Regions from separate parts of the Oleiphilus sp. HI0067 genome, predicted to be linked through region 2. Evidence: predicted binding sites of a transcription regulator. Region 2 holds the regulator's gene; each other region holds the start of a gene.
The links. The regulator sigma-54, encoded in region 2, starts transcription at its own class of promoters, with help from an activator protein. The targets are predictions, from matches to a motif close to TGGCACNNNNNTTGCTNT.

Region 1: a site for sigma-54 is predicted at 6,712-6,729, ahead of A3739_RS01140 (putative urea ABC transporter substrate-binding protein). Genes of this name have one in related genera too.
Region 3: a site for sigma-54 is predicted at 717-734, ahead of A3739_RS10315 (pilin). Genes of this name have one in related genera too.

Annotation. Positions count from the first base shown of each region.
Region 1 is NZ_LWFI01000069.1:1,265-12,352, reverse strand. Features, by position in the region: gene A3739_RS01165 (hypothetical protein) at 81-2,693, shown strand; gene A3739_RS01160 (hypothetical protein) at 2,756-3,829, shown strand; gene A3739_RS01155 (hotdog fold domain-containing protein) at 3,826-4,263, opposite strand; gene A3739_RS01150 (alpha/beta fold hydrolase) at 4,302-5,150, opposite strand; gene A3739_RS01145 (APC family permease) at 5,218-6,426, opposite strand; guanidine-I (ykkC/yxkD leader) riboswitch at 6,779-6,910, shown strand; gene A3739_RS01140 (putative urea ABC transporter substrate-binding protein) at 6,968-8,008, shown strand; gene A3739_RS01135 (ABC transporter permease) at 8,048-8,860, shown strand; gene A3739_RS01130 (ABC transporter ATP-binding protein) at 8,871-9,689, shown strand; gene A3739_RS01125 (urea amidolyase associated protein UAAP1) at 9,779-10,519, shown strand; gene A3739_RS01120 (urea amidolyase associated protein UAAP2) at 10,516-11,088, shown strand, end outside.
Region 2 is NZ_LWFI01001277.1:1,243-13,654, forward strand. Features, by position in the region: gene rapZ (RNase adapter RapZ) at 1-777, opposite strand, end outside; gene ptsN (PTS IIA-like nitrogen regulatory protein PtsN) at 799-1,263, opposite strand; gene hpf (ribosome hibernation-promoting factor, HPF/YfiA family) at 1,287-1,589, opposite strand; gene A3739_RS19640 (RNA polymerase factor sigma-54) at 1,666-3,168, opposite strand; gene lptB (LPS export ABC transporter ATP-binding protein) at 3,353-4,078, opposite strand; gene lptA (lipopolysaccharide transport periplasmic protein LptA) at 4,059-4,643, opposite strand; gene lptC (LPS export ABC transporter periplasmic protein LptC) at 4,627-5,199, opposite strand; gene A3739_RS19660 (HAD family hydrolase) at 5,201-5,743, opposite strand; gene A3739_RS19665 (KpsF/GutQ family sugar-phosphate isomerase) at 5,740-6,702, opposite strand; gene A3739_RS19670 (calcium/sodium antiporter) at 6,699-7,667, opposite strand; gene A3739_RS19675 (ABC transporter ATP-binding protein) at 7,840-8,673, shown strand; gene mlaE (lipid asymmetry maintenance ABC transporter permease subunit MlaE) at 8,666-9,448, shown strand; gene mlaD (outer membrane lipid asymmetry maintenance protein MlaD) at 9,482-9,940, shown strand; gene A3739_RS19690 (phospholipid-binding protein MlaC) at 9,951-10,616, shown strand; gene A3739_RS19695 (STAS domain-containing protein) at 10,616-10,909, shown strand; gene A3739_RS19700 (BolA family protein) at 11,025-11,267, shown strand; gene murA (UDP-N-acetylglucosamine 1-carboxyvinyltransferase) at 11,297-12,412, shown strand, end outside.
Region 3 is NZ_LWFI01000900.1:1,340-10,243, reverse strand. Features, by position in the region: partial or broken gene A3739_RS10320 (type IV-A pilus assembly ATPase PilB) at 1-340, opposite strand, end outside; gene A3739_RS10315 (pilin) at 873-1,316, shown strand; gene A3739_RS10310 (hypothetical protein) at 1,403-2,827, shown strand; gene A3739_RS10305 (pilin) at 2,829-3,272, shown strand; gene A3739_RS10300 (ComEA family DNA-binding protein) at 3,322-3,639, opposite strand; gene A3739_RS10295 (SlyX family protein) at 3,835-4,056, opposite strand; gene A3739_RS10290 (efflux RND transporter periplasmic adaptor subunit) at 4,486-5,637, shown strand; gene A3739_RS10285 (efflux RND transporter permease subunit) at 5,634-8,744, shown strand; gene A3739_RS10280 (AraC family transcriptional regulator) at 8,831-8,904, shown strand, end outside.

The DNA of each region.
Region 1 (11,088 bases), on a different contig from region 2:
GTAATATGTAACTTTATGTAACTAACAAAAATAAATAATGCCCCAAGGTATCTTGAGGGCGCCTCATAATGGAGTTGTATATGAAGGGACTTAGCCGAATAGTAGTGTTGGCCGCAATGGCTATATTAACCGCCTGTGGTGGAGGCGGTTCAGGTGAGAGCGCATCATCTTCCGCACCAGTTGTAGAGTCTTCGGGGCCCGCGATCGATGGTCAGGTAATGAAAGGGATCATTCATAATGCGCTTGTAGAAGCATACGTAATAGACCCTATCGAAGGAGTTTCTAACACTCCAATTGCAGAGGCCATTACAGACGAATCTGGCTCTTTCTTCTTTGAGCTACCAAATGAATTTGCTTCTGCTCCTTTATATCTCAAAATGAGTTCGATGAGTGATTCAGAGATGCGGTGTGATATTTACCCACACTGTGATGTCGATGGCTCACCAGATTCAGATGATGATCGTTATTCTTTTGGCTCTTGGGTTCCTGTTCCAGAAAATTTTCATATGACGGCTGTACTGATCAGCTCAGATGGGACGCTTAAGGGGACTATTTCTCCACTATCGCATATTGCCGCGAACTTATTTCTTAATGACTCATATGCTAATCAATTCGAACTAGAAAATAAGATCAGAGAAGCGAATAGCAGGATCGCTGACCGTTTTGGTTTAGCGAGAGATATTACCCAGATCGTTGCGCACGATATTACTGACACCGACTCTGTCGCTCGCGTTAGTGTGCGTGAAGACATAGCTCTTAAATTTGCCGCAATAAACTCTGCCCTGATTTCTGCCGTGCAGGATGATAGTCATGCATCTGGTTCAAGCGCTAATCTATTTGCATCACTGGATAAGTTTGCTGATTTTTTTCAGCTTTATGGTGTTCCAGACAATGCGGAGTCTGATCATGTTACCGGTATGAATGAAATTTATACTCGAGCAGCTGAACTAGTGAGAAGGGTGAGTATCCATGTCCAATTATCTGATGATTTGTCGCCAAACCTTATTGTTGCGATTGCTGATGCTTTCGGAGATTTCAATTTTGCTGCAGCGCTAGCTGATAGCCAAGAACCCGCTGATTTTGGTTCGATAGGAGTCCCGAGTGACTCAAATCTCATCGAGGGAGTCGAGAAAATTAAAGGTTTTGTCGAAGAGGTTCGTGAGCTAGGAGTAGCCATTGATTCTTCAATTATTGAAGACCCTGAAGGCACTCAGTTGCAATCTGTAGGCTATGTGTTGGATGGCTTTGAGTTTCAGCTTGATGCTGCATCAATGATGAGCTCGGAAGATGCTGAGTATGCTTATAAAGCTATTATGAAATCGCTGGAAGCAATTCTTAAAACATATGAAATGGGGAATCCCGATTTAGCAGAGCTTACTATCCCTGCAGGGAGTACTGAAATTGTAGATGAGCGAGATCAAAGCATTATTATAGTTAACGTAACTGTAGACGAGGAAGGCGCCCGCACTTTTTCTGTGAACGATGATGTTATGGTGCGTCGTAAAGATATTCCACGCACTTTGCCGGTTGATGTGTCGGTCCAATTAAATGCGTTGGCTCTTGTTGAGCAGTCTTTTGAGAATGGTGACATGACTATTTTTGACGATCCAAAAGATCAAGCGGATAAAGTGAATAATGAAACGCATCACGGTGTTATTGATATGGCGCTGCAAGGATCTATTGTTTCAAATACAGTTGAACTGACCCTTAGTGAAAGTTTTGTTCGTGCTTTTTATTGGGGGAGTGTCAGAGAAGAGATAGCTGTTCAGACGTATAGTGACGAATATTCGTTTGAACGCATATTGTTGCACCAGTCAGATTGGACAATTTCAGAACTTGATGCTCAATTAAATGCAAGCGTTTCTCAAATAGAAACAGAAGATATTCCAGACCCTTTAACATTTGTAGGGCAGATCGATCTTTCGCTCAGAGACTTTGTGATCTCTAAAGAGAAGTCAAATGGCTTTTACAAAGAGGTAGTCGAGTATGAGGGCCAAGAGTACTTATATGATATGTACTTCAACCATATTTATGTAGAAGAATTCAGCGAAGCGACTTTATCTTTGATGGGGAGTGCTGGAAACCAGTCAGGCGAAAACTTTTTACTTGGGCTGGATATCTCTCTCGATGATTCTAATTTAAGTGATTGGGCCATTTTATTGGATAAGTGTCATAAGTCCTATTCTTGTTACTACGAGTCAAATGAGGTCTATTTTGATGGTGATGATAACAATAATGAATTTCTAGGAATTAGTGCTGACTTGCGTTTTAGTGCCAGTTTATCCGGTGTTTCTGATGTGGTTGTTGTGGACTTTTCTTTCGATACGACTTCGCAGTTTTTCGCTGATATAGCACTTAATCTCTCTTATCCTGGCCATTGGATCAAACTTCACGGCAGTATTGATTATGATTTTTTATTATTTTCTTCTCGATATGAAGATACATATTACGTAGGTGATCTATATCTAGAGAAACCAGCGGAGGGTATTCAAATAAAGCTAGGAATTGATACTTATGTTGATCCTGGTGAAGAAGAAATTTCCGTAGAAATGCGCTTGGACTCAAATCGCGATGGAGTTACCGATGAACGTGACTTCTTGTACGGTTGGTATGAACAGCGCAACGGTGTTGATTTGCTGATCTATGCAGACGAGAGTAATCCCGATAAGTTAGAACTCGAATCCCTGTTCTAGCGCTTAATTATCCTTTTAATTCATTTTTTAAAGAGGCTTCGGCCTCTTTTTAAGTTGTAGTGATGTTTCGATATTTAATATCTTTTTCTTTTTTTATTATTTCGTTTAGCTCCGTACTCCAAGCGAACGAAACTGAGTTTTATTTTGACGCAAATCTCTACGGGCACAGTCAGACGTCATCGATTACCCAGATTGTTTTAGATGAGTTTGAGGGTGAGGACTTCGATGGAGGTGAGCATTCTTTTACTCACAATATTTGGGAAATCGGTGGAGTATATAAGGGGCTTAAACTAGCGGCTGTCGCTCGGTACGACTACACGCTAAATTATACTGAGGACGTTGCAGAGCTCGTTTTTCGGGAAAAGAATGACAAACCTATCGAGACGAACCGGACTTATGACTTGTATCTTGATGTTTTACACATGCGTTCCACCGGCTTGAAGTTAGGGTATCAATATAAAGTAAATAACGACATTAAGATCAGTGCTGACGCAAGCTGGTTACAAGTCACAAGCTATATGCAGGGCTTTATCGATGGCCGTGTTGAAGTTACTGATGATGATTACGTGGGCGACATAGCTCTAGACTACGTATACAGCAAAGATAAGCTTCTTGATCGAATTGCTCGTAGACCTAAAGGCTACGGTTACACCCTTGATTTTCATGTGCAATCAAAACTAACTGATAGTCTCGCGCTATCAATATCTTTTCTAGATGTGGTCAATGAAATCACTATAAAAGAGGCACCCTATACTGCCGCCAATGCGACATCTAACCGTTTAAGTATATCGCCTGAGGGGTTGATTGACGTAAAACCCATTTTGACTGGCGTTGAAGACTATCGTGATCACCGTTTAAAACTCGAACCTCGATACGATGCAGAGTTTTTATACGGTTTTGATGAACTCTGGGACGTTTATGCAGGTGTTTTTCACTATGATGATTATACCTACCCGTCCTTGGGTTTCGGCTATAAAGTTACTGAAAGTCTCGGTGTTAAAACTGTCATTGATCTAAAAACGCAGGCACTAGAACTCAATTTACAGTCGCAGGCGTGGAACGTTGGTTTAATCAGTGATGATTTCAACTTGAATGATGCGCGGACCTTTGGTTTGTCGTGGTCTTTGCGCTACTAACGCTTCACATTCATCGTGATTAGTGCTGTAAAGCACTTCACGCCCTCGTCGTTATAGGCGGCGACGGGCACATCTATTTTTCCGTCTTGTGTGAAATCAATATCGTCAGCTTCACACTTTACGATCAAGTCGGTTTTGGCCTTCACGAGGTATTTCACGCTCATGCCTTCTGGTATCCAGCGTGTACCTTCTGGTGTTGAGACTTCGGTTGTAACTCCGCCAACGAGTTCTGCAGCATTGCACATAGCGATGGCATGTATACAACCAAGATGATTCTGCACTTTCTTCTGGTTCTTCAGAATCATTTCGCAATAGCCAGGGCGTAATACGGTCACCAAAGGGTCGATGCTTTCGAAGTAGGGTGCAACCGTTGCAATGCCCTTTGAAAAGCCTTCTCCGCCCATTTGTTCAAACATCTTTAAATACTGATTCATGATCGTTGCCTTATTCTTATTTTTTAATGAAGTGGGTATTAGTTGTGTGCTGTCAGAAACTCGAATGTTTCTTTCCATAAGGTGCTTTCAAATTTAGCTTTAAACATTCCAGTATGGCCGATGTGTTTCGCGTCCACATCTTTGGGTTTAACTAGTTTTAGTTCGCAATCAGCTTCGTGGAACTGACGCAAAAGATGGTTAATGTTTTCTTTCGGCGCGAGCGCATCGTCAGAGAATGCGTAAGACAAAATAGGTATTTGCATTGAATAAAAACGAGAGCAATCAAGCCCGAAACTCGGATCCAGCAAATAGTTTGGTTTACTCATCCATTTAGCCCACTGTTGTACGGCTTTTGAAGGCAGGTTTTGATTGCCTAGCCCGAATTTGTCAGCAGGGAATGGCGAATAAATTCTGCTTACGATGGGTAGGATAAAACCAATATTGACGCGAATTTTTAGTCCATCCGCAAGGCGTGGCCATCGCTTCCAGTAGGGCGCGCTCGCGGCAACAAATACTGCACTTTTAAGCTGCTCGCTCGAAGGGGCTAAGGCGAGTAGTTGTCCGCCAATACTATGGCCAATGAAATACACCTGATCGGTCTTTGATATGGCATAACGCAGCACGCCTTCTATGTCTTGTGTTCCCCACTCACTCAGCTCAAAGTCTTCTCGCGTTAGCGATTCGTTATCGCCCGTTCCTCGATAATCAAAGCAAAGCACTTTATAGCCTTGTTTGACAAAGAACTCGGCCATTGGCCAATAAAAACTTTGGTTTACACCGAAGGCACTTGCAATAACGATGGTGCCGAGTGGGGGATTTTCAGGGCTAAATTCACTGATCAATAACGATGTATGATCTCGGCACGTGAGGGTAGTGGTTAATTTCATAGGAGGGCTGACAGCTAAGGAATTTGTTTTGCGTCAGCTTACCTAAGTATCGTGCGTCAAACTAGCGTTAATATGCGATTTTAAAGATGAGCAAGGCGATGCAGATAATGGTTCCTAACAAAGGGTAAGCGGGTGTTTTTAACGTGAAGTCTTTCGTCATTTTGTTTCGTCTGAGTACAACCAAAGATGCGTTCACGAGAGTAAAAACACACAGCACAATAAAGCTTCTGTAAGAAGCAAGTGTGACGAGCGGTAGCGCGAGGGCAAACATTAAAACTACCCCAGTTACGGCGAATGTCGCGAACCAAGGTGTTTTGGTTTTCTCAGAAATGAGGCCAAATACTTGTGGTACACGTTGTTGATTCGCCATGCCGTAAAGTACGCGCGATGCCATAATAATTTGGGTGAGAACCCCGTTGATAATGGCAAATAAACTGATCACTGAAATCCATTTTCCTAGATTAGTGTCATAACGTTCTAACAGTGCTCTTAAAGGGGCCTCTGAATTGGCTAATTCTGCCATTGGCATGGCTAGTATGGCCACAACCGCGACAGCAATGTAGATCACCGAAGATATTAACAAAGCGAGAATAATCGCACGCGGCATCGTGCGTTCAGGTTCTTTGACCTCTTCAACAATATTGACCATGTCTTCAAATCCAATGAATGCATAAAAGGTTAGAAAAGCACCGGCTAAAATTAAACCGAAATCATTTGTCGAAGTCGGAACAAATAGTTCGTTGAGTGAGGTGGTTGTGAGTTCGACCTGACTGCCGCCATAAAAAACGACTAAAGCCAGACCTGATATCTCAATAAGGGTGACGATTGTTGCGGCCCATAGTGATTCAGCAATGCCATAAAAAGCGATCGCACTCATTTCTATCACCACGATACAAATCGCAATCCAACTTTCGATTGGATAAAAAGACTGCAAATAGCCAACGAAGCCATTGGCGAGCGTTGCGCAAGACACAATGCCCGTAAAGACCACGAGTAAGCCAATGACACGCGTTAGAAAGGGTTGTTGAAATGCCGCATCAACATAATGCGTTTCACCCGAGCGTTTGGGAAACATGACAACCAGCTGGCAGTAACTGAGTGCCGTAATCCCTGCAACAATAGCTGCGACCAAGAATGCAAGGGGGGCGAGTGTTCCTGACGTTGCGGCTATTTTCCCGACAAGAACATAAATTCCTGCACCGAGTATGGTTCCCAAACCATGGAAGAGAAGTAGAGGAAGATTGGCTTTTCTTGAGAGCGTTTGTTGTTCGTTCATGCTGATCAACACTGATTATTTTTTACAGTATTTCAAAGCATTGCAATCCGGTACTTGAGCTATCTCAAGTCAAAGCCGATTCATATTACTCAGGCGATGTTTTGGAATTTCATTTTTCACTTGTCATGGATGGTACGCGTTCGCTCATGTCGAAATAGAGTGATGAGTTATTTTGGTGCGCAGTGTTATGGTGCGCATAATTCTGGTGCTCGAGCGCATCGTTTACTGAACTAGATTAGGCCTCAGTATTTTTTAAATATATGAAATATATAAAAAAATACTCCTTGGCGCAGCGTTTGCAACTCACTACCTGTCCGTACCCTTGTCATACCGGGCAACACAATTTGGTTTTCAAATAGAACGCTAGGGTTCCGGTTAAGCAAAATAAGGCAAACAGCCAATCGCTTAACGACTGGTCCGAGAGCATTCGACCTCTCCTCTGAGAAGAGCATGGGTTACACGGCGGGATAAAAGCCCGGGAGACTTGCTTGGTGTATGCCGAGGGTACTCCGTGTAATACAAACAAAAAGAGAGGTAATCCATGAAACGTATCGCAGCACTTCTTCTTGCGTTCTCACTTTCATCTGTCTCACAAGCTTCTGATAGCTTCAAAATTTGCTGGTCGATTTATGTCGGCTGGATGCCTTGGGCGTATGGCGCCGAGCAAGGCATCGTGAAGAAATGGGGCGACAAATACGGTATCGATATTGAGGTCGTTCAGATTAATGACTACATCGAGTCGATCAACCAATACTCTGCAGGCGAGTTCGCGGCTTGTACGATGACAAACATGGATGCCCTTACGATTCCAGCCGCAGGTGGTGTAGATAGCACGGCGCTCGTAGTTGGTGACTTCTCAAATGGTAACGACGGTATCGTGTTGAAAGGCAAAGATTCCCTAGCTGACATCAAAGGCCAAAACGTTAACTTGGTTGAGTTGAGCGTATCGCATTACTTGCTAGCACGTGGTCTTGAAACGGTTGGTTTAACCGAAAAAGATCTCACTGTTGTGAATACCTCTGATGCAGACATGGTTGCTGTTTATGGCACAGATGACGTTACATCGGTTGCAACATGGAATCCCTTGCTCAGCGAAATCGAAGCGATGCCAAACAGCACTAAAGTATTCGACTCTTCAATGATTCCAGGTGAAATCATCGATTTGCTTGTGATAAATACAGAGACCTTGGCTGCGAACCCTGATCTTGGGAGAGCTTTAGTGGGTGCATGGTACGAAATCATGGGCTTAATGAGTGGCTCTGATGATGCAGCGACTTCAGCAAAAACGTACATGGCAGAAGCATCAGGTACTGACTTGACTGGTTATGAAGCACAGTTAGCAAGTACTGAAATGTTCTACACGCCAGCGCAAGCTCTTGAACTAACAAATAGCGATGCTCTTGTGAGCACCATGGAAAATGTTGCGGAGTTTTCTTTCAAGCATGGCTTGTTAGGTGAAGGTGCTCCAGATGCAGGATTTATCGGAATTGAAATGCCAAAAGGTACCTTCGGTGATGCATCAAACGTGAAGTTCCGTTTTGACCCAAGCTACATGCAGATGGCTGCTGACGGCAAGCTATAGAGCATAAACGAATGCCTGTATTGATGTGAGGCCAAGGCCATGAAGAAACTGATAAACCAGACGCCAGATAGAACATTCAAAGTGTTCTTAGGCTTGCTACCTTTCGTGCTAATGATCGTGCTTTATATGGTGAGTTCGGATGCGCGTTTAGAAGTGAATCCTAATGACAAGCTCCTCCCGAGTTTTAGTCAGATTGGAGATGGTTTATCAAGAATGGCCTTGGAACCGAGCAAGCGCACAGGCGACTATGTTTTTTGGCAGGACACAGCGAGTAGTCTCACACGTCTTGGCCTAGGTGTATTAATCGCTGCGGCCATTGGCTTGTTTGTTGGAGTAATAACGGGCGCTTTGCCTTTGTTTACCGCTTGGGTATCTCCTTTACTGACGGTTGTTTCACTGATTCCTCCTTTAGCCATCCTGCCAATTTTGTTCATCGTTTTTGGTCTAGGTGAGCTCTCGAAAGTTGTCTTGATTGCCATCGGCATTACGCCGTTTATTGCGCGTGATATTCAACGACGAACACAAGAGATTCCGCCCGAGCAACTCGTTAAAGCACAGACTTTAGGTGCCAATACGAGTCAGATTTTAATGCGTGTGGTACTGCCACAAATCCTTCCAAAACTGATTGATGCAGTGCGCTTATCGTTAGGTGCTGGGTGGCTGTTTCTGATTGCTGCTGAAGCCGTAGCCTCAACCGATGGGCTTGGTTACCGCATCTTCTTGGTAAGACGTTATATGGCGATGGATGTGATCTTGCCGTATGTCGCATGGATTACTGTGCTCGCGTTCTTTATCGATCAAGGCTTAAAGCACTTGAACAAAACGTTGTTCCCTTGGAATGAGAGAGCATAAGACAATGAGCATGATTGATTCTTCAGCAATAGAAAAAACGTCTGATACCCCGATGCTTCAGGTGAACAAGGTTTGGAAAACCTATGGCGACAATGTCGTTCTTGAAGGGCTCGATGTTACCGTACAGCAGGGTGAATTTGTCACCTTAGTTGGCACGTCTGGCTGCGGCAAAAGCACCTTCTTAAACATGTTACTGGGAACTGTTGAGCCAAGCCGCGGAGAAATCTTGCTCGATGGCAAACCTATCCCGAATGAACCCGGAGCTGATCGGGGCATTGTGTTTCAGCAGTATTCGGTGTTTCCGCACATGACGGTTTTAGAAAACGTTGTGACAAGCAAAGGTTTTCAGCGTAAAGGTTTTACGGGTTTGCTGTTCGGCAAAGCGCGAAGAGAAGCGGTAAAAGAAGCCTTAGAAATACTAGATCAAGTTGGCTTGAGTTATGCGGTCGACAAATACCCGCATGAGTTATCTGGTGGCATGAAGCAGCGTTTGGCCATTGCACAAGCCTTGCTTGGTAAACCGAGAATTCTGTTATTGGATGAACCTTTTGGTGCGCTTGATCCGGGTATACGTGCAGATATGCACGCATTGGTGCTCAAGCTATGGAAAGAGCACAAGCTGACTATCTTCATGGTCACACATGACCTGAAAGAAGGTTTTTATCTTGGCACACGTTTGTGGGTCTTCGATAAGTTACGTCATGACGAGCAAGCGCCTCAGCGCTTTGGCGCGGGCATTACCTACGATTTGGCGGTAGGACAGGTTGATCATGACCTATATCGAGAAATCGATGATGACATTCGGCCTGTTCCGCAACAGGTTGCATAAGCCTATTTAGATCGAAGTAATAAGAGACATTAGCAATCAGTCGTGTTTTGCGCGGCTACATCTATTAAAAAAGAAAGTAAGGACAAGTTATGAGCGAGTACATCCGTTCTATTTCTTACACCACTCAAATTGCGGAAGGCTCACATTGGTCTTTTCGCTTACGTAAAGGCACGATTTTACGACTAACAGACTTACTTGGCGGCGCCAACGTTGGAATGTTGTTTTATAACCCCGAGGACTTATTAGAGCGCTACAACGCGCCTGATACCCTCAAGTGCCAGCACACATTTAAACTCACAAAAGGCAATTGCTTGTATTCAGATATGGGGCGAATTTTCGCTTCGATCGTTGAGGATTCTCTCGGCTGGCACGAATCAGTTTGTGGTAATTCTCATGCCTCTCATATTGAGGCGCGCTGGGGTGCGCGTGACTATCAAACAGATCGAAATGATTGGCTGCAAAATGGGCACGACGCGACCTTAGTAGAGCTTGCGAAATATGGTTTGGGCCCCGCAGATTTGGCGGCAAACATTAATTGGTTTAGTAAGGTCTCGGTAAATTCTGAAGGTCAGATGGCACTTGATGCCTCGGCAGATACACAAGGTGCTTCAGTGACTTTGCGTATGGAGATAGATTCCATTGTTGTGCTGCATACCTGCCCACATCCTTTAGATCAGTCTTCAAGCTACCCAACAATGGACGTAAAAATTGAATTGGGTGAGGCATTGCCTGTCACCGAAGATGATTACTGTAAGAATTTCCGCCCTGAAAATGGACGAGGATTTGCAAACAATGCCTTGTATCAGTTGGGCTTAGGGGGCACGCCATGATTATTGAGAGCACATTACTTCCTGAAAATGCACTGACCCGACAAGTGGTTGATGCAGGGGACTATTACATTGGTGTGGTCAATGCGGGAGAAATCATCCGTATTCTAGACCTAGAAGGCAACCAAGCCGCTGACACCTTGTTTTTTAATGCACACAACCCGACTGAACGTTACAGCGCGATGGATACTGTGCGCGAGCAGGGTGCTGTTTACCTCACTGCAGGTTCAGAGCTTCGATCAAATTTTAATAACGTGATGCTTGAAATTGTTGCTGACACTTGCGGTCGTCACGACACCCTTGGTGGTGCTTGTGCGACGGAAAGCAATACTGTGCGCTATGACCTCGAAAAGCGTTGCATGCACGCCTGTCGTGATAGCTGGATGTTGGCGATTGCCGAGAATCCTCAGTACGGAATTACGAAGCGCGATATCAGTCATAACATCAATTTCTTTATGAACGTCCCTGTCACAGAAGAGGGCGATTTAACCTTCGAAGATGGTATTTCTGGCGCTGGGAAATATGTCGAGCTACGCGCCGAGATGGACGTGGTGGTGCTTATTTCGAATTGT
Region 2 (12,412 bases):
GCTACGATGCTGGCCGCCTGTGCAGCCAATGGCAATTGTCATATAGCTGCGGTTATTTGAGGCGAATTGATCAATCCACTTGTCGAGGAAAGTAATAATTGAAGACTCCATTTCCTCGACTTCTGAATGTGAACTTAAGAAATCTTCAACAGGTTTGTCGAGCCCCGTGAATACGCGTAGAGATGGGTCCCAGTACGGATTAGGGAGGCATCGAACGTCAAAAACATAATCTGCATCGCTAGGCACGCCGTGTTTGAATCCAAACGATTGGAATAGTAGGGCCATTTCTTGTGTAGCTCTGCCTGCTACTCGTAGTTTGATATGGTCACGCAATTCATACAAAGACATGTCGCTTGTATTTATATTGAGGTCAGCCTGCCTGGAAATGGGTTCTAATAAAACGCTCTCTTTGTTGATGGCTTCGCTTAAGGAAATGTCGGGAGAGCTTAAAGGGTGTTTTCTTCGTGTCGCATGAAAGCGCTTTATGAGTGTTTCGCTATCCGCGTCAAGAAAGATAATGTCTGTTTCGATATTCTGATTTTGAAAGGCTTGATAAAAAGCAGGGAAGTTTTCTATGCCGCTTTGTAGGTTGCGGGCATCAATGCTCACGGCAACTTTTGCCAAGCGCTCATCTGTTTGTCTTGCTGATTGTGAGCCAAGCTCTAAGAGCAAACCGACAGGTAGGTTGTCGATGCAGTAATAGCCTAAGTCTTCTAAAACATGGAGGGCAGTACTCTTACCTGAGCCCGATCGGCCACTAATAATTACGAGTTTCATGGTGCCTCCACAGTAAGGCAGTTAGCTTTCAGTCATTAACGTATAAAGCTCAGAATCAGATGATGCAGCACGTAGTTTATTGCAAAAAGAAGAGTCATTAAATCTTTCCGCTATTTGGCTAAGTAACTCTAAATGTTCGCTGCTTGCTTCTTTAGGAACGATCAGAACAAACAGTAGATTAACTGGTTGGTTGTCGATTGCGTCAAACGCGATATCTTGTTCAAGTGTAAATAATGCGCCTATGACTTTTGAGCATCTCAACATTCTGCTGTGAGGGATGGCAATTCCTTGTCCGATTCCAGTGCTACCTAATTTCTCACGGGCAATTAGATTTTCGAATAAATCTTCTTCAGACAGCTCGGGGATTTCTTGTGAAATTGCAGCTGCGATATGCTCTAGTGTTTTTTTCTTGCTAGTGCCCGGGAAACTGACGCGAGTCAGTCCCGGAACAAGAATAGAGCTAATAGTAATTGAACCTTCGTTCATTTTTCTTCCAATACTACGAGTAGCTACACGGCCCCATGCGAGCGCGCAACTTGTTTTTCTTTGTGTTTCAGTATCTGTCGATCAAGCTTGTCTATAAGCTTATCGATAGATGTATACATATCTTCGTCTTCTGCAGTACCGTGAATGTCTGCGCCGCTAATGTGAAGTGTGGCTTCCGCAATTTGTCTTAGCTTTTCCACTGAAAGGGTGACCTGCACATTTGTTATACCGTCCACGTGACGCTCAAGCTTCTCTAGCTTGTCAGTAACGTAGTTTTTCATTGAATCTGTTAGTTCAACGTGGTGACCGGTGATGTTTACTTGCATAAATGTCTCCTTGTTGGTTTTTTGCGGAAGAAATTTCCGCGGATGCTTCTAACAAGTCTTGCGAATATACAGCTTCTTACATTAAACGCTTCCTTTCGTTAGAAGGCGGGATTGACATCGCTTCGCGGTACTTTGCAATAGTACGGCGAGCAACGTTAATGCCTTGATCTTTGAGTAGGTCTGCAATTTTGCTGTCGCTAAGAGGTTTCTTAGGATTTTCAGCAGCAATTAATTTTTTAATGATAGCGCGTATTGCCGTCGATGAGCATTCGCCGCCAGAAGTCGTCCCAACATGGCTTGAGAAGAAGTACTTCAGCTCAAAGATGCCACGCGGTGTGTGCATATACTTTTGCGTTGTTACGCGAGAAATTGTGGATTCATGCATATCAACTGCTTGGGCTATATCATGGAGAATAAGCGGTTTCATTGCTTCTTCACCATAGTCTAAAAAGCCTTGTTGATGTGCAACAATTTTGCTTGCAACTTTGAGCAAAGTCTCGTTTCTGCTTTGGAGGCTTTTTATAAACCACTTAGCTTCTTGAAGTTGGTCCTTCATGAAGTTGTTGTCGTTGCTATTATCTGCACGTTTTATAAAGCCAGCGTAGCTGTTGTTTACGCGAATCTTAGGTGCGATTTCTGGATTGAGCTCTACTTTCCAGCGCCCATTTACCTTTTTCACCACGACGTCGGGAACAACGTATTCTGGTTCCGCTTGAATCACTGACTCGCCTGGGCGAGGGTTTAGCGATTGGATCAAGCGAAGAACTTCTTTCAAATCGTCTTCTTTAAGACGACTTCTTCTGATGAGCTGTGCGTAATCGCGACTACCCAGCAGATTGATATAGTGGCTGACGACAAGCTTGGCTTGCGGTAGCCACTCAGTGTCGGGATCTAGTTGACGTAACTGAAGCATTAGACATTCTTGAAGGTCTTTTGCGCCCACGCCTGCTGGGTCAAAATGTTGAACACGCTTCAGAACTGCGTGAACTTCTTCTAGTTCGACTGGATCTTCATCTTCTTCGTTAAATAGACCTTGATGAATATCTTCAATGGTATTTTGTAGATAGCCTTCCATGTCAATCGCATCAATAATTGTTTCTGCAATTAAACGATCGCGGTCAGAAAATGGTGTTAGATTAAGTTGCCATAGCAGGTGATCATTCAGAGACTCGCTAATTGAATTTCTGCTTTCGAAATCGCTGTCGTTCTCATCTGGCATTGTGCCAGAGCTTGCTGGGCCACTTGTTTGGTAGATGTCTTCCCATGCAGTATCGACAGGTAAATCGGTTGGTATCGAATCGCTAAATTCATCGCGTTCGCTTTCGTGAAGATCTCGTGATGGCTCGACTTCTGAATTTGATACTTCGCTAGATTGTTCATTTTTTGAATTTTGCTCTGACTCGCTATTTGGCGTCTCAGGACTGTCTTCAATCATTTCTAGCATTGGGTTTGATTCCAATGCTTCTTGGATTTCCGCCTGAAGATCTAGAGTCGATAGCTGAAGCAGTTTAATAGCCTGCTGCAGCTGGGGCGTCATTGTAAGACTTTGCCCCATTTTGAGTTGTAGGGATGCCTTCATTACCATCAGTCGGTCATCCTAACTTTTTCAGTGTTTTTGTCATTGTCGAACGAATTCTCTATGTGCTTGTCCAGCACGTAATGTCATATCTTCTATTTTAAGAACTTCCGAGAAGAATTTGAACGAGTTTTTGATGAACTTAGTTAAACCTTTTTTCACTGGTAATTGCACAGGGAATTTGGTTTTAAATTGTAAATTCATCGCCAAGGTAAACCTCGCGCACCTTTTTGTTCTCTAATACTTGCTCAGACGAGCCTGATGCAATGATGTGTCCATTGCCAACAATATAGGCTTGTTCGCAAATGTCTAAGGTCTCTCTCACGTTGTGGTCGGTGATAAGTACGCCAATATCTCGGTCGCGAACTTGTCGCACTATTTGCTTGATGTCGCTTACTGAAATTGGATCAACCCCTGCAAAAGGTTCATCTAGTAGAATGAAATCTGGCTCCATTGCGAGAGCTCTCGCAATCTCGACGCGACGGCGCTCGCCCCCGGATAAAGCCATACCTTGGCTGTCGCGAATATGTTCTATATGAAATTCTTTTAGTAATTGATCGGCTTTTTCGCGTTGTTCGGCCTTGCTTAATTCTTTTCTCGTTTGCAGAACGCTCAGAATATTTTCATATACAGTAAGTTTTCGAAATATTGATGCTTCTTGTGGTAAGTAACCAATACCGGCTTTTGCGCGCCCATGCATTGGCATGTTGCTAATGTCTCTGTCATCAATGAGGATTTGGCCCTTATCCTTGGATACTAGGCCAACGATCATGTAAAAGCAGGTAGTCTTACCCGCGCCGTTCGGACCAAGCAAGCCAACAATTTGTCCTGTTTTGATTTCAAGCGATACGTCGATAACAACTTGTCGTTTTTTGTAGGCTTTAGCAAGATGCTTAGCTTGAAGTGTCTTCATTAGGATTCGCTTGGTCTAGATTGTCGTTGGTTTGTGAATCGGAGTTTTCACTTGAAGGCTCAGATGCTTGAGGGAAGTACTGAATCTTCACTCGTTTGCCACTATCTTGATCCCCTTTGGCGCGAATTGCTTTGTCCATGATGTCGTATTCAATGCGATTTCCGGAAAACGAATTGGTGTCCTGGGCGAGTGTGGCGTTGCCGTTAAAAATCAAAACAGCATCTTTTGCTTTATACGTGATTTGTTCAGCTTGGCCGCTGGTGTTTTGAATATTGCTACTGGCGTCTGTTTGCTTGAATGTCGCGGGTGTACCATTCGCAATGATTTGTGTTACGGCGCGTTCACGAGCAAAAACACTGATGTTATCTGCGGTGAGTGTTGTCGAACCCTGGCGAATGATAACGTTGCCGCGATAGGTCGAAAAACCCTGTGAATCATCGATCACGGCACTGTCGGATTCAATTTCAATAGGTTGGGTTCGATCTACGTCAATGCTGTGAGCATTGTGCGTGGCAGTGAGTAAAAATAAAGTGACTAGAGCTAGGCTATTAATTCGCCAAGTCATAAATACCTCTAACGCGTTGAGAGAGTTCGATTTTTCGATCGTTGAGCGATGCTTCTAATCCGATAGATTTAAGCGTGCTTTTATCCTGAGTAATACTAACTTCGCGATCAGTAGATATAAAGTCATTGCGTGTATCGATATTCAGGTCTTGGGTAAGGATTGTTGTGATTTGTCCTTCTGAGCTAGTACGAGAAAGCTTGACCCGATCCTCTAGATATAGGTTTCCAGTATCGGCGTTAAATTGCCCTGATTCTGCGTTAAGTCTTAATTTGTCGCCTTGCTCATTGGTATACCAAATGGTTGGAGATTCTGTCGTAATCAGGGCATCATCTTTAAAGTAGAGAGACTTATCTGCTTTGACTTCTAGTTCTAGTTCGCCTGATTCTCCGAATTCCCGTAGGTAGGTATTGTTAGCGAAAGCAAAAGGTTTCTTTTCATTGCTGAATAGTTCTGGCGTCTCAGTTTGTGTAATGTCGCTGGTGTAGAACAGGCTTACCCCGACCAGTAAGATGACCGCCAATAATGAGAATTTTGATCGTTTAAAGGTTTTGCTCATATCACTTTTTTAAAAATGATTGATGAATGTCGTCGAGTAAACCTTGCGCTGATAGTATGAAGTCGCATGCCTCTCTTACGGCGCCATGGCCTCCGCTTGTTTGTGTGCACATGTCTGCATGTTCTTTCACAAAGCTATGCGCGTTCGGGACGGTGATGCCAAGGCCGCAGTGCTTGATGGCAGATAGGTCAGGCAAATCATCTCCCATATAGGCGCATTGCTCCCAGTCGAGTCCCAATTCTTGGCGAATATCATCAAGTGCAATCTTTTTGTCTTCGCGTCCTTGAACTAAATGCTTGATACCTAAGTCTCTTGCTCTGCGGGCGACAAGAGGCGAGTTCCTGCCCGTAATAATGGCAACTTCAATACCGTTTTGTTGGAGGAGCTTAATGCCGTGGCCGTCGAGTGTGCAAAACGCTTTTAGCTCGTCGCCTTGAGCAGAAAAAACAATTTTTCCGTCGCTTAATACGCCATCAACGTCGAGACCTAAAAGTTTGATCTTGTTTGCAGCATTTTTCGCTGCTTCGTTTATTGAATGGTTCATACGACACCCGCTTTCAAAAGGTCGTGCATATGGATCACGCCAACTAGTTTGTTCTCTTCATCAGATACCAAAAGCCCTGTGATCTTGTATTCTTCCATGACTTGCAATGCTTCGGCGGCGAGCGCCTTAGACTGAATCGTTTTGCAGTTCTTGGTCATTACTTTTGAGATCTCTGTGTTGTGAAGATCTAGCTTGTCATCAAAGGCGCGTCGAAGGTCGCCGTCTGTGAAGAGGCCTTGAATCTCGTTAGCATCATTCACAATCGCTGTGAGGCCAAAGCCTTTATCCGATATTTCAAATAGCCCTTCGGTCAGGGGTGTAGCAGGGCTGACTTCTGGAATTCTGTCACCTGTGTGCATCAGTTGCTCCACAGTCAATAGCAACTTACGCCCAAGGCTTCCGCCTGGATGAGAGAAGGCAAAGTCTTCTTCTGAAAAGCCTCTAGCTTCAAGAAGTGCAACAGCAAGCGCGTCACCAAGGGCTAGCGTCACGGTTGTACTTGATGTTGGGGCAAGTCCCAGGGGGCAAGCTTCTTTGCTGATGCTTATATCTAATGAAACATCACTAGCTGTCGCGAGTGCGGAGCTTTGCTTGCCTGTCATGCTGATGAGTGGCGCGCCCATGCGTTTGATTAGAGGAAGAATAGTTACCACTTCTTCCGTCTGGCCCGAGTTAGAAATGGCAAGCACAACATCTTGTTTGGTGATCATGCCTAGATCGCCATGGCTTGCTTCACCGGGGTGAACGAAAAATGCAGGTGTGCCTGTGCTTGCTAAAGTGGCTGCAATTTTGTTGGCGATATGACCTGATTTGCCCATGCCTGTCACAACAATTCGGCCAGAGCACTGAAGCATTAACTCACAAGCTTTTTCGAATGAGCTATCGATTCGTTCGAGCAAAGCGTTTACTGCATCGCGCTCGATTTCAATTGTACGTTTTCCAGAGTCTATATAATTCATGCAATTGTGCTGGCTGAATCCTGATAAAGAACGAATAGGTAGATAATATAGCTGCTTAGCATCACTGTGCCGGCAAGTTTTCCAATTTTCTCTCGTTTAAAGAGGTGGTTGATAAAACATACAAGAGCAAGGCCGAAAGTGAGCGTGAACATGAATCCATAGTCGCGAATCAAGTTTGCTTGCTCGATAAATGGCGGTGCAATCAGTGCTGGGATGGCTAGCACTGCGAGTAGGTTAAATAAGTTAGAGCCGATGATATTGCCAAGAGCAAGGTCATGGTGACCCTTCAATGCGCTAGCAATCGATGCCGCTAATTCGGGCAAGCTTGTACCTATCGCGACAATGGTTAAACCGATGATCAAATCGCTAATTCCAAGCGAACTTGCTATGCCACTTGCCCCCCAAACGAGCATTCTTGAACTTAAGATAAGGGCTGCAATGCTTCCGACCAAAATCGTGATCGCTTTGGTTTGAGCCATGGGTTCATTGTCTTGTACTTCCTCAGGTAATTCTGAAGAAGAGGAAGAGAGTTTAGCGAGTGCGATGAGCGAGATGAGGAGTATGCCAATAAGGATCAAGCCATCGTTGAAATCGAGCAGGCCGTCAATGATAACAATCGTTGCGAGCGCTGTTGCGATCAAAAGTATAGGTAGTTCAATTTTTAGTATTCCGAGCTTAATCGGAATAGCAGAAATGAGCGTAGTTACACCGAGCACTAGTGCTATGTTCGCAATGTTGGAGCCGAAAGCGTTTCCAACGGCGAGTGTGCTGGCTCCTTCGAGGGCTGCCATGCCTGATACGATAAGCTCGGGAGCGGATGTGCCAAATGCGACGATGGTTAGACCAACAAGCATCGGTGTCATGCCAAGGTTGAGTGCCGTGGCTACCGCACCTTCAACAAATTTGTCCGCACTCCAAATTAAAATTATCAAACCGATAATTACGGCTAAACTGAATACTAACAATGGGTATTGCTCTTATAAGGTTTTGTTAAAGCGCGCATTTTGCGAGACTTACCGGTACAGTGCAAGTAATAAGACCTGTAATTGCTTTGTTTAGTTTTTACTTGTAAATGCTTTCTTGAGGTCGCTACAATCAGACGCCTCAAAGGAACACTAGAATAAATTAGGAAATCGCTTGTCCTCCTATATAGAAGTCGAAAATCTTAGCTTCTCCCGCGGGTATAGAAAAATCTTCAATGGCCTCAGTCTGAGCATTCCGAGAGGAAAAGTGACGGCGATTATGGGGCCTAGTGGTATTGGTAAAACAACACTCCTCAAGCTCATTGGTGGTCAGCTGCGACCAGAGGGTGGTCGAGTATTGGTAGATGGCCAAGACTTCCAAACCTTAGGTCGCGACGAGTTATTTAAAGCGCGCGCCAAAATGGGCATGCTTTTTCAGAGTGGGGCGCTTTTTTCTGATCTGACCGTCTATGAAAACGTCGCGTTTCCTTTGCGTGCCCACACTAAACTTCCTGAGGATATGATTCGTGACATCGTGATCATGAAGCTCAATGCTGTGGGTTTGCGTGGTGCGCGTGATATGAAGCCTTCAGAGCTTTCTGGAGGTATGACTCGTCGTGTTGCTCTCGCGCGTTCAATCGTTCTTGATCCTGCCTTAATTATGTATGACGAGCCTTTTGCGGGGCAGGACCCGATCGCAATGGGAGTTCTTGTGCAGCTAATTCGTTTATTAAACGACACCCTAGGCCTAACGAGCGTTCTTGTTTCTCATGATATTGCTGAGTCATTGAGTATTTGTGATCACGCGATTGTTATTGCCGATGGTCGCGTGATTGGAGCGGGCTCTCCTGAAGAATTACGTCGTTCTGATTCTGCCTTAGTTAAGCAATTTGTTAACGGTTTACCTGACGGGCCTGTGCCATTTCATTTTCCTGCGCGAGATTATAAAGATGACTTGCTTGGTGTGGATGATTCAGACCTGCTCGGTTTAGGGGGTAGTCGTGGTTAAGTCCATTCAAAAGCTCGGGCGTACAGGTATTGAATTTATTTCGGCTCTCGGTCGTTCAGGCGTGTTTTTATTGCGCGCCATTATGGGCTTAAGTTTCACTCGTAAAGGGACGGGGCTGTTGGTGAAACAGTTCTATCAGGTCGGGGTGCTCTCTCTCATTATTATCATTGTTTCTGGCATGTTTATCGGCATGGTTATCGGCCTTCAGGGCTATAGCATTTTGGTGGACTACGGCTCAGAGCAAGCGGTAGGGCAAATGGTCGCGTTAACACTTGTAAGGGAGTTGGGGCCTGTCGTGACTGCGCTTCTTTTTGCTGGGCGAGCTGGTTCTGCTTTAACGGCAGAGATCGGGTTGATGAAAGCAACGGAGCAGTTATCGAGTCTTGAAATGATGGGTGTTGACCCGATGCGTCATATTATTGCACCGCGTTTTTGGGCGGGTTTTATTTCTTTGCCAATACTAGCTGCAATTTTTAGCGCAGTTGGGATTTTCGGTGGGATGCTTGTGAGTGTCGACTGGTTAGGCGTATACGATGGTGCGTTCTGGTCAAATATGCAGTCGGCAGTTGAGTTTGATGCTGACGTGCTCAATGGCATGATAAAAGCTGTAGTGTTTGGTTTGGTTGTAACTTGGATCGCGGTTTTTCAAGGTTATGATCTGATTCCAACTTCTGAAGGAATTAGTAATGCGACGACCAAAACGGTCGTTTATTCGTCATTAGCTATCCTTGGTCTAGACTTTCTGCTTACTGCAGTGATGTTCGGTGGTCTGTAAAGATCGCTTTGATGGAACTAAATGAGAATATGTATGTATAACAAATCAGTCGAATTAGTTGTGGGATTGTTTATGGTCGCAGGAATGGCCGCTCTGATATTTCTCGCACTGCAAGTTAGTGGCCTGTCGCTCGATTCACAAAAAGACTCGTACAAAGTCTATGCCCAATTTGATGATCTGGGTGGTCTGTCTGTTCGTGGACGTGTCTCGATGGCTGGTGTGGCGATAGGTCGCGTGAGCGATGTAAGTCTTGATAAAGAATCTGCAATGGCTTTGGTGGAAATGGAAATTTACGCCGAAGTCGATAACTTGACGACTGATAGTGTTGCGTCAATTCAAACCTCTGGGTTGTTAGGAGATAAGTTTGTCGCAATAAGTGTTGGTGCTGATGAAGAGTATCTGCAAGACGGCGATACTATTTTTGATACGCAGTCAGCCTTAAATCTTGAAAAATTGATCGGTGCATTCGCATCGGGTCAAGCAGACATTTAAGAGATAAAATATGTTTAGTGCACGATTGGCGGGTATTGTTTTCCTTCTCGTTGCCATGTTCACAGCTAAGGTTCATGCGGATGAATCGGATGTTGTAAAGCAAGCGGTTGAGCAAAATGTTGCTCAGATATTGGCGACCTTTGAAGCGGAAAAAGAGGGTTACGAAACAAACCCAGAAGTGTTCTACGCGAACATGGAAAAGGCTATCAGTGGTATTATCGATTTTCGTCGAATTGCTGCGCGCGTGATGGGAAAATATGCAAAACGTGCAGATAAAGATCAGCGTAATCGCTTTGTCGAAGCTTTTAAGTCAAGTTTATTTCAGAGTTATACGAGAGCTATTATCGAGCAAGGATCCTTCAATATGAAGGTGGTTAAGGCAACGATGAATCCTCGCAGTGATAAGCGTGCTTCCGTCGATATGGAAGTGATTACGCAAAGCGGAAATGTCTACCCAGTAACGTATTCAATGTACAAAAACAAAAGCGATCAATGGTTGATGGAGAACGTTATTGTTTTTGGTATCAATATAGGTTTGGCTTTCAGAGATAAGTTCGAAGCTCAAATGCGTTTGCGCAAAGGAGACGTAGATGAGGTTATTGCCAACTGGTCAGTCGATTTAAATATTGATGTAGATGAAGTTGTTGCAAGTCAGGCTGAGGTGCAAGAGAGCTAATGTTTCAGGTTTCGATGTCAGATAGCGAGCTTGTATTAAGCGGCGAGTTTGATCGTGGACAAACTATTGAAGCGAGAACGCAGCTTGAAGAGTATGTTAAATCCTCTTCTGCAGCAGCAATGTCGCTTAATTTAGAAAACCTGACTACATTCAATAGTGAAGTACTTTCACTCTGTTTGTGCCTCTTGCGCACGGCAAAGCAATGCGGTGTTGAGCTTAATTTTGTTAATGCTCCGTCTCGTTTATTCGATATGGCGCGAGTAGGCGGCATGGAGTTTATTTTCAGCCATTAGGCCTTTCTTTTCTTTTAAAGCTAAATTCTTAGCTTCTTCTTTAGTGCTTGCTGTGAATCCTGTATCATACGCGGCCGATTCTTCTCTATATTTTTAAGATTTACAGGTTGTTTGTATGCAAGCAAGCGAAGTTGAAGCGCTCGTCAAAGCGCAATACCCTGAAATGGATGTCGTTGTTGAAACAGATGGTTATCACTATCAGCTCAGAGCTGTTGGTCAAGAGTTCGCAGGCCTCAATAAAGTAAAAAGGCAACAACTCGTTTACGGATGTTTAAATGCTCATATCGTTGATGGAACGATCCACGCGGTGATTATGCAAACCTACACTCCTGAAGAATGGGCTGAACAAAACAGCTAAGCGATTCGAGTTAAAACGACAAGGCAACTATGGATAAATTAATGATTGGCGGCGGTGTCGCGTTAGATGGCGAAATTCGCATCTCTGGCGCAAAAAACGCAGCCTTACCAATTCTCGCGGCAACTTTGCTCGCCGATGAACCTGTTTCGATTGGCAACTTGCCACATCTTCATGACATCACCACGATGATTGAATTGATGGGACGTATGGGCGTTGAGTTATTGATTGACGAGAAATTGAGCGTCGAAGTCAATGCGACAACGATTCAAGACTTAACTGCGCCCTATGATCTAGTCAAAACTATGCGCGCCTCTATCTTGGTGCTTGGTCCTTTGCTAGCTCATTTCGGTAAAGCACATGTTTCGTTACCAGGCGGATGTGCAATTGGTAGTCGACCTGTTGATCTGCACATCAAAGGTTTGCAGGCAATGGGTGCGGATATAGTAGTTGAAGATGGCTATATCAAGGCAAGCTCAAATGGACGCTTGAAAGGCGCAACCATCGTATTCGATGTCATCACCGTAACAGGTACTGAAAACTTATTAATGGCTGCTGCGCTTGCTGAAGGCAAAACGATCCTGAAAAACGCTGCGAGAGAGCCAGAAGTTGTCGATTTGGCAGAATGCTTGATCGCAATGGGTGCCAAGATCACAGGCCATGGTACTGATGTTATTGAAGTGGAAGGTGTCGAGAGCCTAAAAGGCACGCATTATGACGTAATGCCGGATCGTGTAGAGACTGGAACATACCTCGTTGCAGCAGCAGCAACACGCGGTCGCGTTAAACTAAAAGATACACGAGCAGATTTACTAGATGCTGTATTAGTTAAGCTTGAAGAAGCGGGTGCAGAAATCACAACGGGTGAAGACTGGATCGAACTAGATATGAAGGGTAAACGTCCGAAAGCAGTTTCGGTTAAAACAGCGCCTTATCCTGCTTTTCCCACGGATATGCAAGCGCAATTCGTATCAATGAATTGCGTCGCTGAAGGTTCAGGCTCAATTACCGAAACAATTTTTGAAAATCGTTTCATGCACGTGCAAGAGCTACAGCGTATGGGCGCTGATATTAAGGTCGAAGGCAACACTGCGATTATTACAGGCGTTGAAAAACTTCATGCAGCGCCGGTTATGGCAACAGATTTG
Region 3 (8,904 bases), on a different contig from region 2:
CATTTGTTGGATCTGAAACGGCTATAAATAGTCTATTGCCGCGCACATATAAGGGGAGTGCGCGATGTTTGCGAATAAGTTTCTCGTCTACAAGCTTTTCTGGAAACGATTCTTTTAGAAATGCTCCAAGGTCTAGAACTGGAACACCAAATTCCTCTGCAGCCGAAAACGCAATGGCTTTAGCATTTGCTAAGTTCTCTGAAACGAGATGCGTGATTAGAGGAATGTTGTTTTCGATCGCATGCGTTTGTGCATTTAACGCGGTGTCTTCATCAATAATTTGATCAAGAACGAATTTGCGGGCGAGTCCAGTTAAGTTTGTTGGGGCATTGCTTGCCATAGTGTTCTCTTACTTATAGGTGTTCTAATTCAATAAGCAGAATTAAATGCGCGTATTTATTATTAGCTTACGTGCGTTAATTCATCTGCTATTTAAAAATTGTAGAGCAAGTTTCGGTTTTTAAAAGAGATTCTACCTAGTAAGGGGCAATATGTGGCGTTAAAGCTAGTTTAGGTGTTCGGTAGTCTGTGACTTCAGTTTGATGTGGAGAGTTAAATCTGAATCTTCTAGTGTCGCGGCTGTGTAAGAAGTGACAAATTGCGTCACTTATTGCTATCGCAAGTCGTTCGTTATAGATTATTTACTCTTATAGTTGTTTCTCTTAAAACTCCATAAGTCATTGCTTTTAAATAAAAATAAAATATTTTCTTGCGCTTGGCATGGGTGCTGCTAACGTTAGTATTAGACGCGCTTGATGACTGCTTTGAGAACTTTTTTGCAGTTTGAAAGGAAAGGTCTCAAAGCAGTCAATAACGCCCAAGCGGCTTAGAAAAAAATTATTATTCGCTCATAGAGCAATTGGAGATTGATAATGAACAAAGCAATGCAAACAGTACAGAAAGGTTTTACGCTTATTGAATTGATGATCGTTGTTGCGATTATCGGTATTTTGGCAGCAGTAGCGATTCCTGCATACCAGGATTACACCATTAAATCTGAAACAACTGCAGCATTAGCAGAGTTGTCGGCACTTAAGACACAGTTTGAAGTCGCAGTTAACAGTGGTGATACTCCATCATTAACGGCAACTGACGCAGGCTTTATCGGTCAAACAGCGAACGGCGGAACATATTGCGGCCTAGCTCTAACGGGTACTACTGCGATTACTTGTACTCTTGACGGTTCGACTGCTGTTACTGGCGCAACGCTTACTTTAAACCGCGATGCGGCGACTGGTCTATGGTCTTGCGCAACAGGTGGTAATATCAACTCTGTTGCATTCCCAGAGAAATACAAGCCAGGTTCTTGCAGCTAATAGATGACTGGTATGAGAAAGAGGGCTACGCCCTCTTTTTTTATGTCTGCCACTTATGACGATCAATAAGAAAGAGAGCGTTTAGGATGATGAAATCTCAACGTATTTTGTTAATTGTCATTACGGTTTTTCTGTTTTTTGCTTTCTTTCCATTAGCACCAAGCTTTACCTATAGCTTTTTTGAACGACAGCGTTTACTTGAAGCTATAGTTCTTGTGTTTGCTACTTTTTTCCTCGTTTTCTCTTTAATCTCCGGTCGCAACAAGGCCAACGATTTTGTTTGTAGATTTAAATTGCCTTTACTTGGGGGGCTGGTCTTTATCAGTTTTGGCTTGGTCTCGGCAATGCTCTCTATCGAGCCCGTGAATTCGTTTTTGTACGTATTGCACTTTTTTCTCTTATTTGGCTTGGCGATATTTGTCGCGATCAATAGTTCGACTACCTTTGTTAAACAGGTGTTTGTAGCGCTCGTTGTTACGCATAGCTCGCTGATCTGCTATGCGCTGTTGTACTTATTTTTTGCTGCTAGCGATGGCGGTAAGATCGTTCCATCGGTTGTTTATTTTGGTTTCGATAATATTCGCTTCTTTAATCAGGTTCAGGTGTTTGTACTGCCGGCTTTATTATTTTTCTCATGGAGTGAGCGTTTCGGACGGCTTGCTTTGCTAATGCTATTCGGCAATTTGCTATTGATGTACTTGGGCGGCGGATTAGGGATTAGTTTGGTGTGGGCGCTTACCCTATTGTTTATCGCATTTTTTGATAAGCGCATGGCGGTAAAAGGGTTGTTGGTGTCTGTAGCTGCTTACGCTTTAATGTGCGTTCTTTTGTATATGTCGAGTTTTGATGAGTCGGCAAAACAATTAATTACAGTAAACGATGGTGGTCGCATACCTCTATGGTTGGCGACTATCGATCAGCTTAGTTTGATGCACTTACTTGTTGGTATCGGGCCGGGTTTATTCGAAGCACCGGTTAAATTGATAATGCTCAGCCACCCGCATAATTCAATTTTGGAATTGTTAGTTGAATGGGGCGGAGTTGCTACAGTTGCGATGATTGGCATAGTGCTTTGGACCTTGTCGTTGTATCGAGGACGATTGAAGGCGAATAGAGCGGTTGAGCTGATTGATATTGCCTTTATGTCTTTTTTAGGCGCTTTGATGCTTTCATTGGTTTCTGGTGTGATCGTTATGCCAATGGCTCAGTGCCTGTTATTTGTATTTTGGGGTTTGTTTCTCGGGCTTTATTTAGGGTCTATTTCCCGTCAAAGTGACTTGCGAATTATGTCATTAAAAACCTCGACTCAAGGTTCGTCCCGAAGTACGATTTTAACGACTATGCTAGCCATCACGCTTTTGTTTATCGTTGTTGCATATGTGATATTGATCGGCATAAGCTATTCGCTAATGGATCCTTTTGCTCCGGCCATGCAAGGCCCACGTTTTTGGCTTAATGGCGAACGATATTTGGACCTCATAACAATAAAGAACTTTTTAATTGGTAAGTGATATGGATATAAAAAAGGTCAAAGGTTTTACTTTAATTGAACTAATGATCGTTGTTGCGATAATTGGTATTTTGGCTTCTGTCGCTATTCCGGCTTATCAGGATTATGTTTCAAAGTCACAGTTAACTAGTGCATTTTCAGAATTAGCATCGCTAAAAATCACCTATGAGGTTGCTGTTAATGAGGGAGAAACTCCATCGTTAACGCCCGGTTCCGGAGGGTATGTTGGTATGACCTCAGCAAGTAGTGAGTATTGTACGCTAACTCTGCTTACGTCCAATGGTGGTATTAGCTGTGCTTTGAAAAATGTAGGTGTTGGCTTAGCTGGAGCTACTTTGCAATTGCAGCGTGCTTCGGATGGAATATGGGCGTGTGTTTCTAGCGGGACAGTGACTGCAACGTCTTCAAGCATCCCAGTACGTTTTTTGCCATCCGCTTGTAGTTAAAACATGGGTCAGATCTTGCTATATCTGACCCTAAAAGGCCTTTTGGTTTTTACTTAGCTACAATCAAGTGCTTATTCTTTTCTAATATACTTTTTCCAATTCCTTTTACTTCTTTAAGTTCCTCGACGTCATGAAATGGGCCGTAGCTCTTTCGATATTGAATAATCGCTTCAGCTTTTTTCACTCCGATTCCTTTTAAATTACTCGCAATCGTTTGCGCGTCTGCTTCGTTGATATTTAAGGGTGATTGAACGGACGCTTCCGAGGTTTGGTTTGCTTCTTGTGCGTAAGCAACTGTGCTGTGTAAAAGCACAACGGCCAACACGCTGGCAAAGACTAGTGAAATAAAGGTTTTGATTTTAAACATAACTGCTCCTTGTTAAATGACACATGGAGCGCTTTTACCGATTGGTAAAGAGTTGAGTAGAATCCTTCTACGTATTTGGTCGCATCCATGCGCGGTAGAGTGTATTAAATGCACTAATGATTTGTAAATCGCAATTTTTGGTGTAGGACTGATTTACGCTGTCCATGAGACCGTGCCTTAATAAGTCTGAGCATATCAATAATGCGGAGGTGGTGGCTCTGGGGCGTTATCTTCATTGCCCGATTTCATTTCATTTAAGCTCTGTTTGAGGACTTTGTTTGCGGTCCATAAATCTTGAATATCGCGGCTTTGCTTTGTGACAATCTGATTTAATGTGTCTATCGTATCGTCCTGAAATGCAAGCTTCATCTCGAGCTCTTCGAGTTTATGCGTTAGCTGTTCTAAAGAAAGTGACATATCCGCTTCTGTGCTGGTAAATGAATGCGCGCAGTATATGGCTTATCACTTTGATTTTGAATCGGTATCGCTCGCGACTATTGGTGGTTTTGGGGCGTGCTGCTGAGCAATGTAGGTGTACGATAACAATATTGAGAAAGCGATGACGCCATATATGAAACGCCTTAACTTCGTAGTTTGTCTTCGATTATTTTGATGCGAGTGGGATGGAATCTTTTTCATTTTCCGCTGTCTGTTTATTGTTGTTGTGTGCATTCGCCGCAGATTTGTACTCGGAGTTGAGGCAAATCACGACCAAACAGCTGCATCGTTTTAAACTTGTGGCCAAATCTTAAGCGAAGATTAAGTTGTACGTCTATCGTATTTTTCTTAGTTTGATTTTTCATTTAGCCCGAGCTCGTAAGCTTGAGCGTGTTTGTTGGAGAGTAAATGAAACAGGTTACCGTCATTCTCGGCATTATCGCCCTCACATTTTTGTTGATTTTTTGGTTTGGCTTATCCAAACCTGAAGCGACAAGCGGCGCTGTTGTGCAGTCTCGTGCATTGACCGTATCGGTCGAAAAGCTTGAGTTAAAAGACCACCAAGTGCAGCTTCGTTCTTTTGGCCTTATTGAGCCTGAGTTTGATTATAAGATTCATGCTCTTGTTGCGGGGCACGTCGTGACCAAGAACCCGCGCTTCAAAAACGGCGAGCGGGTTCGTTCAGACGATGTATTACTTGAGATTGATGACGTAAGTTTCGTGAGTGCAGTGGCTCAAGCTCAGGCTGAACTCTCGGCGTCGAAGCTTAACCTAGAAGACGAAAAAGCCCGAGCGCAACAAGCGCTGACAGATTGGAATAAGCGTAATCCAAATCAAAAAGCGCAAGATTACGTGTTGCGTATCCCTCATGTTAAAGCTGCTGAATCACGTTTGAGTGCGGCAAATGTTGCGCTTGATACGGCTAAGTTAAATCTTGAGCGCACGAAGGTGCGTGCAGGCTTTGATGGTTTGATACGAAATGCGAACGTTAGGCAAGGTGAGGTGGTCTCTACTAACACTTTGCTCGGTGAAGGTTTTAGTACGAATGCAGGTATCGTAAAGCTACCAGTGAACGCAAATGAGTTGAATATACTAGCTGCTGAAGGAAGCCTAGGTGAGGTCTTGTCCATTGTTGTTGAAAACACTTTGTTATCAAGTTCAGATCAGAGCAAAGTTCTTTGGCCTGCGACATTCCAGAGATTAGAGGCTGGTGTTGATACGCAAACTCAGCAGGTTACGCTCGTCGCTAGAGTAGACTCTCCCTTTGATCAAACTCAAGAGCGCCTTGCGCTGCTCCCTGATCAATATGTGTCTGCGACAATTACAGGCCAGGTACTGCGCGACATTATCGTCATTCCCAATTCACTTATATATCAAAATGAATATGTGTACCTAGCAACAGGCGATTCATTAGATCAGCTTGAGCGCCGCACTGTGAAGGTTATTCATCAAGACGATACGTATTCAGTGATCGGCGAGGGACTTAAAGCAGGTGACATGTTAATCACTACGGCATTAGGGCAACTTTCATCTGGTACGTTGATAAAGGTTGCTGAATGATTGCTTGGTTCGCGCGCAATAGTGTCGCAGCAAACTTATTGATGCTCACAATCGTTCTGATTGGATTGGGCTCTTTAAAACTAAATATTCCTCTTGAAGTATTTCCTAGCATAGAACCTCGAATTATTCAGGCTAGCGTAGCCGTGCCTGGGGCATTGCCAAAAGATATTGAAAGCTCTGTCTCAACCAAACTAGAGCAAGCGGTTGATGATCTCGAAGGTATCGCCGCATTGTCGAGTCGCTCGACTGAGGGAGTGGCTCAGGTCAATATTGAAGTCGATGAGCGATATGATCCGCAAACGCTATTAGCTGAGGTTAAAAACCGTATTGATAGTGTCAATAACTTACCCGCTGATGCGGAACGCCCTATTGTCTCCTTGGTGAAACGTCAACGCGAAGTCATTGGCTTGGCTGTATACGGTGATCTTGCCGAGCGTGAATTGCGACAAGAAGCAATTAGTATTCGGGACGACTTGCTTGCAATTACTGGCGTAAGCCAAGTTGAGCTTGATGGTGTGCGCGATTATGAAGTGTCTATCTACGTGCGTGAGCAAGTAATAGAGCGTTACGGCATTACTCTTGAAGAAATCGCTTCGCGTATACGAGAGGCCTCACTCGATTTGTCTGCTGGAGCAATTAAAACAGTAGGCGGCGACATATTGCTTCGCTCAAGTGGTCAGGCTTATGGGGCGGATGAGTTTAGCCGTATTGTTATCCGTACTAGTAATACTGGCGGAGTCATTCGCTTGGGTGACGTTGCAGATATCGTCGACGGTTTTGTCGAGGATGTAAGTATTACGCGTTTCAACGTTAAACCAGCGGCCCTGATTGAGATCTATCGTGTTGGCGACGAAAGTGCGATTGATGTTGCCGATAAGGTAAAAGACTACATAGCAACGCGCAGTGAAGATCAAAACCAGTTGTTGCAACTAACCGCATGGCGAGATCGATCTAATATCGTCAAAAAGCGTCTCAAGACTTTAAGCGACAGTGCGATACAAGGCGGTATTCTTGTGATGTTGCTGCTGACTTTGTTTTTACGCCCCGCGATCGCATTTTGGGTTTGTATCGGTATTCCTGTCACCTTTATGGGTGCCTTTTTTGTCATGCCGTTTTTTGGCGTGAGCATTAATATCATTTCGCTATTTGGCTTCATCTTAATTCTAGGGATTGTGGTTGATGATGCGATTGTCACGGGCGAGAACATATACTCGCATCTAAGAAAATCCGAGAGCGGTATCGAGGCCGTTATCAATGGAACGCAGGAAGTTGCTGTTCCAGTGACATTCGGGATCCTCACCACTATCGCTGCGTTCATGCCCATTGCTTTTATTGAAGGTGTTCGTGGTCAACTGTTTGCTGCAATCCCTGTGGTGGTCATACCGATTCTTTTATTTTCACTAATTGAATCGAAGTTAATACTCCCAGCGCACCTCAAGAACATCAGAATTCATCGTTCTCAAAGCGATACCTTAATGGGTAAGTTGCTAGCGTTGCAGGAACGTTTTGCAATCGGGTTTGAGCGCTTTATATTACGCTTCTATCAGCCAATGCTTAGCGTCGCCTTGCGGTATCGCTACGCGTGTTTGACCTTTGCTATTTGCTTACTCTTTATACTCAGCAGTGCGCTGAGTTCCGGTTTAATGCGTTTCATATTTTTCCCTAAAGTGCAGAGTGAAGTGGCAAGAGCCTCGTTAACGATGCCAACCGGTACCCCAGCGCCTGTTACCGATCAACACGTCGTCTTCATGCTAGAGCAGGCACAAGTATTACAAGACAAGTATATCGACCCCGTTAGTGATGAATCGATTATCGAGAACATTATGGCGACAACAGGCTCTGCGGGTAGCTCATCAGGCAGTAATATTGGTCGGGTAATGTTTGAAATTACAGCACCTGAAGATCGCTCTCTGGCGATATCTAGTCGAGAACTGGTCAATGAATGGCGCCGCCTCGTAGGTACTATTCCTGGTGCTGACGGACTGACCTATCGCGCCGAAATTGGTCGTGTCAGTGATCCTATCGATATCGAATTACGTGGTGATGACTTCGATGAGCTATCGGCAATCGCCGACAAATTGAAAGAAAAGCTCGCGTCTTATCCTAGTGTATTTGATGTCAGTGATACCTTCTCTGATGGCAAGCAAGCCTTAGACATCAATTTACGCAAAGAAGCGCATGTGTTGGGATTGACTAGGCAGCAAGTTGTATCACAAGTGAGGAATATCTTCTTTGGGCTCGAGGTGCAGCGCATTCAACGTGGGCAAGACGACATAAAGGTTGTATTGCGTTATCCCATTGACGAGCGTCAGAGTGTCGCTAAATTGCGCGATGTATTAATCACGACGCCTACCGGTGAACGCGTGCGCTTGGGGGCTATTGCTGATCTGTCTCCATCGATCAGTCCCTTGTCGATTCTTCGTAAAGACGGTAAGCGTACGATCAATGTGCAGGCTGATGTCGACAAGCAAAACACCAACATGTTGATTTTGAATCAAGAGTTAAGAGATTTCTTAGACCTTGAGTTAGCTGCATATCCTGGAATTACGTACTTGTTAGAAGGTGAGGCCAAGGAGCAAAGTCAGTCCTTTGGAAGCTTGAAATACGGGTTACTGTTCGTCGGATTTGTCGTGTACTGCTTATTGGCGATTCCGTTCAAGTCCTACTTTCAGCCGTTTATTGTGATGTCTGTGATTCCCTTCGGAGCAATAGGTGCGATTGGTGGTCATTTCATTATGGGGATGGATCTTACCTTAATTAGTTTGCTCGGTATGCTCGCTCTTATTGGTGTTGTGGTAAACGATAGCTTGGTGCTCGTTGATTTCGTCAATAAAAAGCGCGCTGAAGGGATGGCGATTCATCATACCGTGCGCATTGCTGCAGCGTCACGCTTTAGGCCTGTGATATTGACGTCACTGACGACCTTTATCGGATTAATGCCTTTGTTGTTTGAAAAATCGACACAAGCACAATTCTTGATACCTATGGCGGTATCCTTAGGCTTTGGGATCTTGTTCGCGACCTTGATTACCCTGATATTAGTGCCGATTAACTATCTTGTGGTTGAAGATATCAAGCGATTGTTTTTAAAAACACATTCACACTAGAGCGCGTTTGTTTACAATGAATGGTAAGAGCTTAGGCTTCAGGTCTAGGTTGTCATTTGATGTATAGAATAAAAACTAGGTGTACTTTGAAGCGTCAGCATTCTGTTCCCATTCAACTCATTCGATCATTACTTATCGCACCTCGTAAACGCGCGGTTGA